Regions from separate parts of the Pseudomonas sp. PDNC002 genome, predicted to be linked through region 1. Evidence: riboswitches for the same ligand, from Rfam matches in the RefSeq annotation. Region 1 holds a riboswitch; each other region holds the start of a gene.
The links. A riboswitch is a leader RNA that binds a small molecule or an ion and turns the genes downstream of it on or off. The one in region 1 is predicted to bind cobalamin.
Positions count from the first base shown of each region.

Region 2: it holds a riboswitch for cobalamin, as region 1 does, so the genes downstream of both, JVX91_RS08820 (CbtB-domain containing protein) here and JVX91_RS12135 (TonB-dependent receptor) in region 1, are expected to answer to the same signal.
Region 3: it holds a riboswitch for cobalamin, as region 1 does, so the genes downstream of both, cobO (cob(I)yrinic acid a,c-diamide adenosyltransferase) here and JVX91_RS12135 (TonB-dependent receptor) in region 1, are expected to answer to the same signal.

Region 1 covers NZ_CP070356.1:2,629,861-2,634,295, reverse strand. The annotation lists gene JVX91_RS12140 ((2Fe-2S) ferredoxin domain-containing protein) at 122-826, opposite strand; gene JVX91_RS12135 (TonB-dependent receptor) at 826-2,700, opposite strand; cobalamin riboswitch at 2,875-3,082, opposite strand; gene JVX91_RS12130 (VOC family protein) at 3,142-3,570, opposite strand; gene JVX91_RS12125 (class I SAM-dependent methyltransferase) at 3,631-4,359, opposite strand.
Region 2 covers NZ_CP070356.1:1,895,785-1,900,219, reverse strand. The annotation lists gene mapR (GntR family transcriptional regulator MpaR) at 1-120, shown strand, start outside; gene JVX91_RS29105 (hypothetical protein) at 216-350, shown strand; gene cobM (precorrin-4 C(11)-methyltransferase) at 510-1,256, opposite strand; gene JVX91_RS08830 (cobalamin biosynthesis protein) at 1,253-1,669, opposite strand; gene JVX91_RS08825 (CbtA family protein) at 1,753-2,472, opposite strand; gene JVX91_RS08820 (CbtB-domain containing protein) at 2,583-2,768, opposite strand; cobalamin riboswitch at 2,873-3,085, opposite strand; cobalamin riboswitch at 3,146-3,341, shown strand; gene cobW (cobalamin biosynthesis protein CobW) at 3,442-4,435, shown strand, end outside.
Region 3 covers NZ_CP070356.1:5,833,535-5,837,969, forward strand. The annotation lists gene bluB (5,6-dimethylbenzimidazole synthase) at 1-465, opposite strand, end outside; gene JVX91_RS26370 (cobyrinate a,c-diamide synthase) at 462-1,757, opposite strand; gene cobO (cob(I)yrinic acid a,c-diamide adenosyltransferase) at 1,990-2,601, opposite strand; cobalamin riboswitch at 2,878-3,102, opposite strand; gene JVX91_RS26380 (MlaE family lipid ABC transporter permease subunit) at 3,233-4,378, shown strand; gene JVX91_RS26385 (ATP-binding cassette domain-containing protein) at 4,375-4,435, shown strand, end outside.

The sequences.
Region 1 (4,435 bases):
AGTCCCCTCTCCCTCCGGGAGAGGGTTAGGGTGAGGGGCCGTTGAAGGAGAAGGACGAATCCAGCCCCCTGCGTCCAGAGGTTCGCGAGCAAGCTCGCTCCTGCAACGAGCGGAGTGCGTTTCATATCTCGTCATCCACGCGCAGATCCGCCACCGGCACACCATCGCGCAGGTGCTCCGTCACCACCCGACAAACCTGCTCATCGCTGCGTAGTCCATACCAGACACGCTCGGGATAGACCGTCAGCACCGGCCCGCGATTGCAGGGGAACTGGCAACCCGTGCGAGTCAGCAAGGCGCCTTCGCCATTCTCGTAGAGGTCGTGGCGAATCAGCTCGCGGCGCAAGGTTTTCCACAAGGGCAATGCACCCCGGCGCACGCAGCGCGGCCCGGTGCAGAGGAACAGGTGATGCCGGTGCGGCGGTGGCGCGGACCAGTCCGGCTGCGACGGCACCTCGCCGACGCCCTGGCAGTCCAGCTGTTGCGCCGGATCATCGATCGCTGCCAGCACTGCGCCGGCATCCAGCCCGCGACGGCCCAGCGCCGAAGCCGTGATGCTCGGCACCGGCGCCTGCGGAAACTCATCCGCCAGCACCGCCAGTTCGGCGCGCAGCCAGTCGAGATAGGCACCGTCAGCGGCGGGCTCCAGGTCGACCAGCAGCAACGGCGCGCCATCGGCCAACTGCGCGCGCGCTCGCGTCCAGAGCGCGTCGAAACCCTCGCTGGTGTCGATGATCTCGACACCAGTCAGACGCGCCGACACCTCGCGATGCAGGCGCTCGCCCTGGACGCCGGCCAGCGGGCCGACCAGCAGGATGGCCCTCATCAGAAGCTGAAGGTGTAGCGCAGCTCGGCGGTGCGCGGCCGGCCGAGGTTGTCCACCTGGCGGCTGCCATTGCTGGTGCGGCCGGTGGCGTAGTCGCGGTCCAGCAGGTTCTCCAGCAGCAGGCTCAGGCGGTGCGCGTGGGCCGGGTCGAGATAGCGATAGGCGTCGCCGTCGAGCACGGTGTAGTGGCCGTAGTCGTCGTCCTGGGCGCTGACGATGGAGCCCACGTAGCGTGTCGCGAGGCCGGCGCCCCAGAGGTTGTCGTCATAGCCCAGGCGCACACGGGCGAAGAAGTGCGGGATGTTGTTGACCGTCACGCCTTCGCGGCTGTCCACCAGGTTGCGCGTGGCGTCAGCGGAGACCTGCCAGTGCCGGCCGAACTGCCACTGGCCGTTGGCCTCAACGCCGCGCACCTCGATCTCCCCGTTGCCGTTCACCCACTGGTCACCCGCCAGGGTGATGAAGTCGGTGATCTCACGGCGGAACAGGGTGACACTGCCGCTCCACGGCTGGTCGAACAGCTCGCCGGTGTAGTCCAGGCCCAGCTCGGCATTGCGGCTGCGCTCGGGCTTGAGGTCGCGGTTGCCGACTTCGTCTCCCGGCTCGTTGACGAACAGTTGCTCGGCGGTGGGCAGCTTGAAGGCGGTGCCGAACTGGCCGCGCAGCTTGAGCTGCTCGGTGAGGTCGTAGAGCGACGTGAGCATCCACACCGTGGCGCCTTCGCCGCCGGAGATTTCCTCGCGGCGCACGCCCAGGCTCGGGTGCCAATCGGGCAGCGCGTCGATGCGCGGGCGCAGTTGGGCGTAGAGCGCATGGGATTCGGCCTTGTCGTTGTCGATGATCAGCACATCGTCCTGGCCCTTGTACCACTGGTTGTCGCTACCGAAGACCAGCTCGTGACCGCCACCGAACCTGGCCTTGCCTTCGAGCTGCGCGCCCCAGTCGGTGAAGCCCCAGTAGTCGTTGTGGTTGAGCACCTGGGTGCCGCCGCCCTGCAGGTTGTAGACGCGGTCGTAGCGGGTGTCCCAGTCGTTGATGTGGGTCTTGGCGAACCAGCTGAAAACGTCGTTGACGCTCTGCTGGAAGGTGGCCGTGGCGATCTGTTGCACGCGGTTGTTGCTGGTGTGGTGGTTCGACGTTGGCCGGGCGAAATCCAGCTCGGCGTCGGCGTACTGGTAGAACAGCTCCAGGCGCGAAGCCTCACCGATGGCCTGGATGGCCTTGGCGCCGAACACGTTGACGTCGTACGAGCGGCGCTTGTCGCTGACCGTGCTGGTCATGTCCCGGTCGCGGTAGGGCTGGTAGCCGTCAGAGCGGTTGTGGCTGACGTAGGCCATCAGGCCGAGGTCGCCCAGGCCGTTCTGCACGACCTTCTCCGCGCGGGCATCGCCGCTGCGGCCCTTGAAGGTGTCCAGGCCGAGGTTCACCTCGCCGGACGCCTCGCGGCTGCGCGCGCTGCGGGTGACGATATTGATCACCCCGGACACCGCCTGGGTGCCGAACAGCAGGCCCTGGCCGCCCTTGAGCACCTCGATGCGTTCCACTGCGGTGGTCGGCAGGGTGTCAATGTAGATGCCGCCGTAGAGGCGATTGTTCAGGCGCACGCCGTCCAGCAGGATCAGCGTGTCGTCGTTGCGCCCGCCCAGCAGCGAGTAGGTGCCGTAGTCGAACGGGCCGTTCTTCGGCGCAACGAACAGGCCCGGCACGTACATCTGCAGCACGCGGGTGATGTCGGCGCTGGGGCCGGCGCGTTCGATCTGCTGGCGGTCGATGACCTCCAGCTTGCTGCCGTAGCGCGCCATGTCGGCCACCGTGGTGGACTCCACGGAAGGCGCGCTGACGATTTCATCGGCCAGGTCGAGGGGAGCCGCCACAAGCTGCGAACTCAGGGCACAGAGGGAGAGAACGGGAGTCCAGCGCAAGGCGCGCCGGGAATTGGAAGCAGGAGAATGCAAGGTGATCGCCTCGAAATAGATATTTCGCAGGCGGCGCAGCGACACCCGGAACGAGCGCGCCCCGGGAACCGGCTCACGCCCGCCCACCGCGGGTTTGCCAAACAGGTTCCAGGCCGGTCTCCGGGCTTGCGAGGGTCCTGGGGCATCCGCCTTCCCATGCTGGTGCACAGTGGCCTAGTGGATGCTCCGCTCGCTTACCGTTGCGGGGGCAGCGCCGGACTGATCGCACGAGGGCGACGCACCGGCTTCCCGTTTCACCCCACGCACGGCGGCGGGGGGCACCTGAAACGGGGCGCATATCAACACTTGCGATGGGAAAGCGTCAAGCGCGGGGCTTGCGCAGGATGTTGCAGAGCGGCGTCAGTGCCAGGGATCGTAGGTGCCGAAGCTCCAGATATGCCCTTCCGGATCGCGACAGGTGAAGCCCTGGCCGCCGTAGTCTTCGTCCTTGATGTCGATGACGATCTGCGCGCCGCCATCCACCGCTGCGCGGTACAACGCTTCGGCGTCCTTCACCACCACGTAGATGCTCTGGGTGCAGCCGCCAATCTCGTCGGGCTGGCGCATCAGCCGGCCGTACTCGTTGTCGTGCAGCGAACCCAGCATCACCAGCCCACTGCCGTCGGCCATCGCCAGCTGGGCGTGGGCGATGCCGCCATGTTCATCGGCAACGACCAGTTGTCGCTGGAAGCCGAAGGTCGCGCACAGCCAGTCGATGGCCTGGGGCGCATCGCGGTAGCGCAGGCAGGGAATGACGCTGGGGCGGACGGCGGGAACGGTCTGTGACATGGCGATCTCCGACGCGGGGTGGGCGCGACCCTTCCAGCATAGTCGCGCCTTTTCGCCGCTTCAGCGCTGCGCGGCGACCAGCAGCAACATCGGCCGTTCGCGCTCCTCGGCCAGCGACGGGATGGCCTGCACCTGCTCGGCGCTCGGGCCCCAGTCCTCGACGTGGCGCAGCGTCAGCCCCGAGCCGATCACGGCATTGAGAATGCTGCCGAGGGTGCGGTGATGCTTGAGCACGCCCTTGGCCAGCCAGTCGGTGCGGCGCTCGCCTTCGTCCTGGTAATGGTCCACCGGCCAGCAGCGGCGGCCATCGCCGTCGACTATCCAGCCCGGTTTGAGCGAGGCCATGTAGATCGGGTGCTCGATGGAAAACACCAGGCTGCCGCCGGGGCGCAGCGCGTCGTGCACGTTGCGGAAGAAATGCGGCAGGTCCTCCAGGTAATGCAGGGTCAGCGAGCTGTAGGCGAGGTCGAACGCCGCGGTGGGCAATTCGAGCTGGTCGAGGTCGGCATGGAAGTAGCTCACCTGTGCGGCGTCGGTGTTCGCCCGCGCGTGGTCGAGCATCTTCCGCGACACGTCCAGCCCGCTCACCGTGCGTGCGCCCTGCTCTGCTACGTAACGGCTGAACCAGCCGTAGCCGCAACCGAGGTCGACCACGTCCAGGCCTTCCAGCGGCGGCAGCAGGGAACGCAGCACGGCCCACTCCGGCGCGCCGTCCAGGCCGTGCCGGGAACGGGGCAGCTGGGCGTAGCCGGCGAAGAATTCAGGGTTGTCGTAGATGTTCTGCGCCATGGATCGGCACTCCTTTTTGACGCATCGATTGTCGGCGTCAAGGACGGGGCCGGCAACCCGACGAGGTCAATGCCAG
Region 2 (4,435 bases), 730 kb from region 1:
TTCTCGGCGACGCGGCGCTTCGGCCACTGCCTGCGCCTGAACTACGGTCATCCGTGGACGGCTACCAGCGAACAGGCGATGGAAACCCTCGGCCGGATCATTCATTCGCTGCAGGGCTGAAGGCTTCTGCCCTCAGACTGATCCGTACATTCCGAAACGATCTGTATCTGTGCGGCGCTTTGTCGCAGGCCTACCCTGTCAGGCAGGAAACCCGGATGAGGGGTACTGCCATGGACACGGAAAACCTGACGATCTTGCTGACGGTATGCGCCGCACTCGGCGTGCACCTGTGGGTGCGCTGGTACCTGCGGCGCGGGATGGTGCCGCGCGGTGAAACTTGGCTGGCCTGAGCCAGGAGCCTGGGCCTCCGTGTAGGAGCGGACCCTGTCCGCGATGGGTTGGCCCGACTCCCCGGTTCGCCGGAGCGGCGTTGAGTTGATCGCGGACAGAGTCCGCTCCCACGAAAGGGCTCGCCTCGCAGTAGCCTCAGGAAACGCCCAAGCCACCCATCACGGCCGATACAGGTGCGCATGTTCCGCGCTGTACAGCGACGAGTCGGCGAAGCCTTCCGCCCCCAGCACCTTGCCCACCAGGATCAGCGCCGTGCGCTTGAAGCCCTTGGCCTCCGCCTTGGGCAGAATGTCGCCAAGGGTGCCGGTGACCTGGTCCTGATCCGGCCAGCTCGCCCGGTGGAGAACGGCGATAGGGCAATCCGCGCCGTAGTGCGGCAGCAGTTCGGCGACGATGTTCGCCAGTTGGCCGACGCCCAGATGGATCGCCAGGGTCGCGCGGTGCTGCGCCAGCTCAGCGAGGGATTCGCCTTCAGGCATGCGCGTCTTGCTTGCGTAACGGGTGAGGATCAGCGTCTGCGAGATGTCCGGCAAGGTCAGCTCGCAGCCGAGAATCGCCGCGCAGGCGGACGTGGCCGTGACGCCGGGAACGATCTCGTAGGGAATACCCAGCTCACGCAGGTGGCGAATCTGCTCGCCGATGGCGCCGTACAGCGAGGGGTCGCCGGAGTGCACGCGGGCAACGTCCTTGCCTTCGCCGTGGGCCTGCGCCAGCAGTGCAACGATCTCGTCCAGGTTCAGCTCGGCGGTGTTCACCACCCGCTCGGCGCTATGACCCTCCAGCACCGCCGGCGGTACCAGCGAACCGGCATAGAGGATCACCGGGCAAGAACGGATCAGCCGCTGGCCCTTGACCGTGATGAGTTCGGGATCGCCGGGGCCGGCGCCAATGAAGTAGACCGTCATGGCTGCTCCTGTTCGGATTCGACGGGGATGAAGGCCAGCGCGCAGGTAGCCTGGTCGCTGCGGCGCTTGCCGACCAGCAGGCGGGCGGGTTCGCCGCCCTGGGCTTCGGCCTGCAGCAATGCCGCCGCCTCGGCCACGCTGGCGCTTCCGGTGGCTGCACGCACGGACTCGGAAGGGGCGCTCAGACGCTTATCGCAGGCCGCCAATTGCTGCGGCGTAAACAGCGCCAGCGGCAGATCGAGGGCGGCGGCCAGCCCGTTCAGCCCCTCTTCGTCGACTTTCAGCGTGGCGCTGGCCAGCGCGGTGAGGTTCGACTCGTCCAGCCCCGCTTCGGCCAGCGTGGCCCGCAGCAGTATGCGTAGCTCATCGAGCGTGCAGCCTCGGCGGCAACCGAGACCGGCAACCAGCGTCATGTCCGCCTCCTGCCATTGACTCATGAAAATAAAAACCCCGCAGGCGGACCGAGCCGACTGCGGGGTTGAGCATAACGCCGTGATCAGGCCGTCGGTGCGAACCGGCGGAACAGCCACGCGGCAACAAGGCCCAGGGCCGCCCAGAACACCGCGTTGGTGATCAGCGAGGCGACGATGAACTCGTGGGCGACGCTTTCCGGCGCGAGGCTGGAATGCACTTCCGGCTGCGGCGCGCCGATCACATGCGGCACCACCAGCAGGGCGATACCGATGCCACGTAGCGCCCAGTTGCGGCCGAACACCAGCAGCGCGAGCCCGCCGGCGGTGGCGGCAGCGGTGCCGATCCACCAGGTCTGGCGCAGGGTCAGGTCGGCGGCGGCGGTGCCGGGCACCTCTGGCGGCAGACCGAGGGACGGCGCCAGGGTGAACACGGCGAAACCGGCCAGGCCCCAGAGCAGGCCTTCGGAGGTCTTACCCGGCTCGCGCAGGGTGAACAGGCCAGCCAGCATCAGGGCGAAGCCCACCGCGACCACCAGGTTGCCGCCGGTGGTGGAGAGGATGCGCTGCCAGCCGTCTTCCGGCTCCCAGGCTTCCGCGTCGTGCTCATGGGCGGCCACTGCGCCAGCGGCGTGGTCATGGGCGTGCTCGTGGTTTTCTTCGACCAGCGCGGCGGCCGGCTCGGCTTTCTCGTAGGTTTCCGCCTTGAGGATCAGCGGGGACACCCACAGCAGCTGGACAACAGTCAGCACCAGCGCCGCGATCAGACCGGCGAAACCGGCGGTCTGGGCGATACGTTTGATCATTTTTCCTTTCCTTTCCTTTCCGAACTCTCGAATCGAGCGAGCTGGAGCCAGGCACGGCGATACGCCAACGCAGCCTGGCCGACGCGCAGCCGATTGGGCTCAGAACAGCATCAGTGGCAGGGAAAACCGGCGCTATGGCGGGTATCGTGGGCGGCGTTGTGCACCGCATCGATGTGCGAGAAGCCGGCGAAATACACCAGCAACGCACCGAGCAGGCTGGCGCCAACGGCCAGGCTGATGCGTTTGGAAAGGGGGATGGAAGTGCTCGACGCGTGCGTCAGGGTGCTGCTGGACATGGACGTTCCCTCTGAAAATCAAAGTAGAGAACGCAGAGGTTGAACGCATTCGAACGCGCCGGAACGGCCGCGCCACGGCCTGCGCCCGCCCACCGCGGGTTTGCCAAAAACGAAGAATTCCAGGCCGGTCTCCGGGCTTGCGATGTCGGCCAGTGGCCAAGCGGGTCAACCTTCCCATGCCGGAGCACAGTGGCTACTGATGACCCTACGATCGCTTACCGTTGCGGGGGCAGCGCCGGACTGGTCCTTGCGGACGCACCGGCTTCCCGTTTCACCTCGCGCGCGTGGCGCGAGACACCTGAAACCGCGCTAGCTGACCACGAAGGCCTGCAAGCGTCAACCGATCCCCGGCGATTGACCGCCCCGCCGTCGCTGCGTAGCCTTCCTCCCTTCGAGGTTCTCCGGCGCTGGCCGGAGCTAAGAGGGAACGTGGAAATCTTCGGATGCGCCACGGCTGCCCCCGCAACTGTGAACAGCCTGTTCTTTCACGAGCCACTGCCGGCCACGGCGGGAAGGCGAGAGAACTCAAGAGGGCTGTGAGCCAGGAGACCTGCCTCGACCAGCATCACGACAACCGGGCGGGGTGATCCGGTGGCGACCTTCGTTGCGCGGCGAACCCGCGCGCGCGCCCTTCATCCGCCCTCTCGCACCGCATCCTGCTCACGAGGCGCGCATGAAGACCCTGGCCAAACTCCCCGTCACCATCGTCACCGGCTTCCTTGGCGCCGGGAAGACCACCCTGCTCCGCCACATGCTCGACAATGCCGAAGGCCGCCGCATCGCGGTGATCGTCAACGAGTTCGGCGAGCTGGGCATCGACGGTGAAATCCTCAAGCAGTGCTCCATCGGTTGCAGCGAAGAAGAAGCGGTCGGCCGCGTCTTCGAACTGGCCAACGGCTGCCTGTGCTGCACCGTGCAGGAAGAATTCTTCCCGGTGATGCGCGAGCTGGTGGCACGCCGTGGCGACCTCGACCAGATCCTCATCGAGACCTCCGGCCTGGCCCTGCCCAAGCCGCTGGTGCAGGCCTTCCAGTGGCCGGAAATCCGCAACGCCTGCACGGTGGATGCGGTGATCACCGTGGTCGACAGCCCGGCCGTGGCCGCCGGCACCTTCGCCGCCCATCCCGAACAGGTGGACGAGCAGCGCAAGCAGGACCCGAACCTGGACCACGAATCGCCGCTGCACGAACTCTTCGAAGACCAGCTCGCCAGCGCCGACCTGGTTGTGCTGAACAAGGCCGACCTGCTCGACGCCGATGCGCTCGCCCGTGTGCGCGCCGAAGTCGCCGAGGAACTGCCGCCCGCGGTGAAGATCGTCGAAGCCAACTCCGGCCAACTGCCGCTCTCGGTATTGTTGGGCCTGAACGCCGAGGCCGAGCTGCACATCGACAGCCGCCCCACCCATCACGACCACGAAGGCCATGAAGATCACGACCATGACGAGTTCGACTCCTTCCACCTCGACCTGCCGGAAGTGGAAGAACGCGCCCTGCTCGACGCGCTGAACGCGCTGGTCGAGCGCCACGCCGTGCTGCGCATCAAGGGCTTCGTCGCCATCCCCGGCAAGCCCATGCGCCTGCTGGTGCAGGGCGTCGGCAAGCGCTTCGACAAGCACTTCGACCGCGCCTGGCGCAGCGATGAATCCCGTAGCACCCGCCTGGTGGTGA
Region 3 (4,435 bases), 3.2 Mb from region 1:
CGACACCCAACCCATGCCGAGCCCTTCGGCGCGCGAGGCCAGCCAGAGATTCTGGATGGCGCAGGAGAGCGAAGCGAGGTCCATGTTCGGCAGTGTGCGACGGCCGAAGACGTGCGCTTCGCGGCCATCCATCAAGGCGGCCACCAGCACTTCGGCGCAATCGAGCACGCCCTCGACCTTCAGCTTCATGAACTCGTCGGAGCGCTCACCCAGCGCCTCGGCCGTGCGCACGCGCTCCTCTTCGATCAGGCAATGGATCGACTGGCGCAACGCCCTCGAGGTCACGCGGATAAAGCGCCAAGGCTGCATCAGCCCGACGCTGGGCGCCTGGTGCGCGGCTTCCAGCAGGCGCGCGAGCAACTCGGGCGCCACCTCGCCGCCGCTGAAGTGGCGCATGTCGCGGCGCTCGGCAATGGCGCGGTAAAGCGCGGCGCGTTCCTCGGGGCTGTAGGCGTGGTCGGTCATGGTCTGAAGAGTGCGGCCGCGGCATCCGGATCGGATGGCAGGTAGAAGTGGATATAGGACGCCGTGAGACGGCCACGGCGGAATACCGCCTCGGCCACCGGCTTGTCGTTCGGACATACGCCACGGGCCAGCGGTACTTCCGCGCTGTCGAGCAACGAATGGTGGAAGGTGTGCCCGCGCAGGGTGCCTTCGGGCAGCGTCACGGCCTGCAGCGCCAGCGCGGCCAGGCGCTTCTGCATGCGCGCCTCGCCCGGCAGCAGGCCGAGCAGCTCCGCGCGTTCGCCGGCCACGTCGGTCAGGGCATCGAGCAGATAGAGCATGCCGCCGCACTCAGCGAGGATCGGCTTGCCCATCTCATGGTGGGCGTGAATCGCCTGGGCCATGGCGCGGTTGTCGGCCAGCGCTTGCAGGTGCAATTCCGGGTAGCCGCCGGGCAGGTAGAGGCTATCCACCTCCGGCAGCGATTCGTCACGCAGCGGCGAGAAGAACACCAGCTCGGCGCCCAGTTCGCGCAGCAGGTCGAGGTTGGCCTGGTAGAGGAAGGCGAAAGCATTGTCCCGCGCCACGCCGATACGCACGCCGTCGAGACCGGAAGATTCGCTGCGCGGCTCGGGCACGGCAAAGCTCACCGGTAAGGGCAGCTCGGTACTGGCACTGGCAGCCAGGGCATCGGCGGCGGCGTCCAGGCGTGCGTCGAGGTCGGCCAGTTCATCGGCCTGCACAAGCCCGAGATGACGGCTTGGCAACTCGACCTCGGTGTCACGCGGGAGTGCGCCATACCAGCGAATCCACTCGGGCAGGCTATCGCGCACCAGGTCGCGGTGGCGCTGGCTACCGATGCGGTTGGCGAGCACGCCGGAGAACGGCAGGTCCGGCTGGTAGGTGGCCATGCCAACGGCCATCGCGCCGAAGGTCTGGGCCATCGACTGGCCATTGATCACGGCCATCACCGGCACGTTGAAGCGCCGCGCGAGATCGGCGGCCGAGGGCGAGCCGTCGAACAGGCCCATCACGCCTTCGATGAGGATCAGGTCGGCCTCACCGGCCGCTTCCCAGAGCAACCGGCGGCTTTCGCTCTCGCCGACCATCCACAGGTCCAACTGATAGACCGGCGCGCCACTGGCGCGAGCGAGGATCATCGGGTCGAGGAAATCCGGGCCGCACTTGAACACCCGCACCTTGCGCCCGAGGCGCGTATGCAGGCGCGCCAGGGCGGCGGTCACGGTGGTCTTGCCCTGGCCGGAGGCGGGAGCGGCGATCAGTAGGGCGGGGCATTGGCGCGCATCGAGCATCAGGCGCGCTCCGTAGTAGCAGAAAAGGCGAAGAGCACCCTCACCCCAACCCTCTCCCAGGGGGAGAGGGGGCAGTTGGGTGCCATCTGCAGCAGTTGTGTCCGATGCACGACTATCGCGCCACCACCGAGCCCGCCAACAGCATCGACCGGCGAGCGCCGCAGTCCGACTGCACGCCGAACGGCCCCCTCTCCCCCTGGGAGAGGGCTGGGGTGAGGGCAAGCCACGAACATCAGAACTCCACCCCTTTCTGCGCCTTGATCCCAGCCTTGAAGGCATGTTTCACCAGGCCCATCTCGGTCACGGTATCGGCGGCCTCGACCATGGCCGGCTGCACCCCCCGACCGGTGGCGACCGCATGCTGCATCGGCGGACGGGCAGCAATATCGGCGAGCACCGTGTCCAGCTCCAGATAGCCGTGCTTGAGGGCAATGTTCACCTCGTCCAGCACTACCAGGCCAATCTGCGGATCGGCCAGCAGTTGGCGCGCCACGTCCCAAGCCGCCTGCGCCTTGGCGATATCGCGCTGACGATCCTGGGTTTCCCAGGTGAAGCCCTCGCCCATCACATGGAAGCTGACTTCCTCGGGGAAACGGCGGAAAAACGCTTCCTCGCCGGTGGTCGCGGCGCCCTTGATGAACTGCACCACGCCAACCTTCATACCGTGGCCCAGCGCGCGGGCGACCATGCCGAAGGCCGAGCTGCTCTTGCCCTTGCCGTTGCCACTGTTGACCAGGAACACACCGCGTTCGCCCTGGGCCTGGGCGATCTTCTCGTCGATCACCGATTTCTTGCGCTGCATGCGCGAACGGTGGCGTTCGTCCTTTTCAGGGGATTCAGTCATGGGGATTGCCTCTAGAAAGGGAGCGCGCACGCGCCAGCTCGCCGGCCGGGCGGCAGCGAGCGAAAAATGGGATGGACAGGAACGAACCGCCGGCGCGCAGCGACGCCATGCGGTAAAGGCCGCTCAGCGCGAAGGCTGTCGGCTTGGGAAACAGGGAATTCACCTGAAGGATTCTCCGCCGCTCTCACCCGCGCGGCACTGACCAGTCGGGGCAGGCGGAGGACATCGAACGCGCGGCGCCAGGGAGCGCCACGACGATCGGCAGCGCCTCCCGCGATGCCATGCGATGCAGCAGGCCGGTCTCCGGGCTTGCGAGTGAAGCCCGAGGGCTTTCGGAAAACCACGCCTTCCCATGCCAGTGGCACAGTGGCTCAGTGCGGTTCCAGACTCGCTTACCGTTGCGGGGGCAGCGCCGGAATGGTCGATGCAAGGATCGAATTCACCGGCTTCCCTGTTTCACCCTTGGCTTGCGCCGCGGGCACCTGAAGCAGGCGCGCAGCTTAGTGGTTGGCGGGCTGAGGCGTCAATTGAACAGGATGTCGCCATTGCCTTGAGCCAAGTCATGCAGGCGTCTAAAAAGGCCAGCACAAGCACACTGGTGGCAAAGGCGAACTCCGCTAGAATGCGTCTCATGACGACGACTGCCCAACCCGGCCAGCTTCAGCTCGACTCCGCCGCGACCCCGCCCTTGATGCACATCAGCGGCGACTGGACGCTCGCGCACTTCGCCACGCTGGAGTCCCAGGTGGCCGCCCAGCGGCACGCCGAATCCCCCGCCTTGCTGGACTTCACCGGCCTCGGCGCACTGGATACCGCCGGCGCCGCGCTGCTCGCGGAGATAATCGGCGGCGCGCGCATGAGCCAGCTCGACCAGATCGCCCGCAACCTCCCAGCCGAGCGCCAGGCACTGCTGCGCACCGTCGGCAGCGCCATCACCCAGTGCCGCCTGGACGAAAAAGGCCCGGCGCCGGGCAACGCACTGGTCGACGTGCTGGAGCGCATCGGCGTCGCCACCCTGACCTTCAAGGACCATCTGATCGGCGTGCTGGGCTTCATCGGCCTGACGCTACAGACGCTGGTGCGCAACCTGCTCCGCCCACGGCGCTGGCGCCTGACCGCACTGGCTGCGCACATGGAAGAAACCGGGCTGGACGCCGTGCCCATCGTCGCCCTGCTCACCTTCATGGTCGGCGCGGTGGTGGCCTTCCTCGGCGCCACGGTGCTGCAGAAATTCGGCGCGCAGATCTACACCGTCGACCTCGTGGGCTTCTCCTTCCTCCGTGAATTCGGCGTGCTGCTCACCGCGATCCTGCTGGCCGGCCGCACCGCCAGTGCCTTCACCGCACAGATCGGCTCGATGAAGGCCAACCAGGAGATCGACGCCATCCAGGCCCTGGGCCTCGACCCGGTGGAGTTGCTGGTGCTGCCGCGCGTGCTGGCCCTGCTGCTGACCCTGCCGATGCTGACCTTCCTGGCGATGATCTCCGGCATCTTCGGCGGCGGCGTGGTCTGTGCGCTGAGCCTGGACATCTCGCCGCGCATGTTCCTCTACATGCTGCAGAACGACATCGCCGTGCAGCACTTCCTGGTCGGCATCGTCAAAGCCCCGGTATTCGCCTTCATCATCGCCGTGATCGGCTGCCTGGAAGGCTTCCGCGTCAGCGGCAGCGCGCAGTCGGTGGGCGAGCACACGACTTCCAGCGTGGTCCAGTCGATCTTCGTGGTGATCCTGCTGGATGCGATGTTCGCGCTGTTCTTCATGGAGATGGGCTGGTGAGCGAACCGATCATCGTCGTCCGCGACCTGGCCAACCGCTTCGGCACCCACGCGGTGC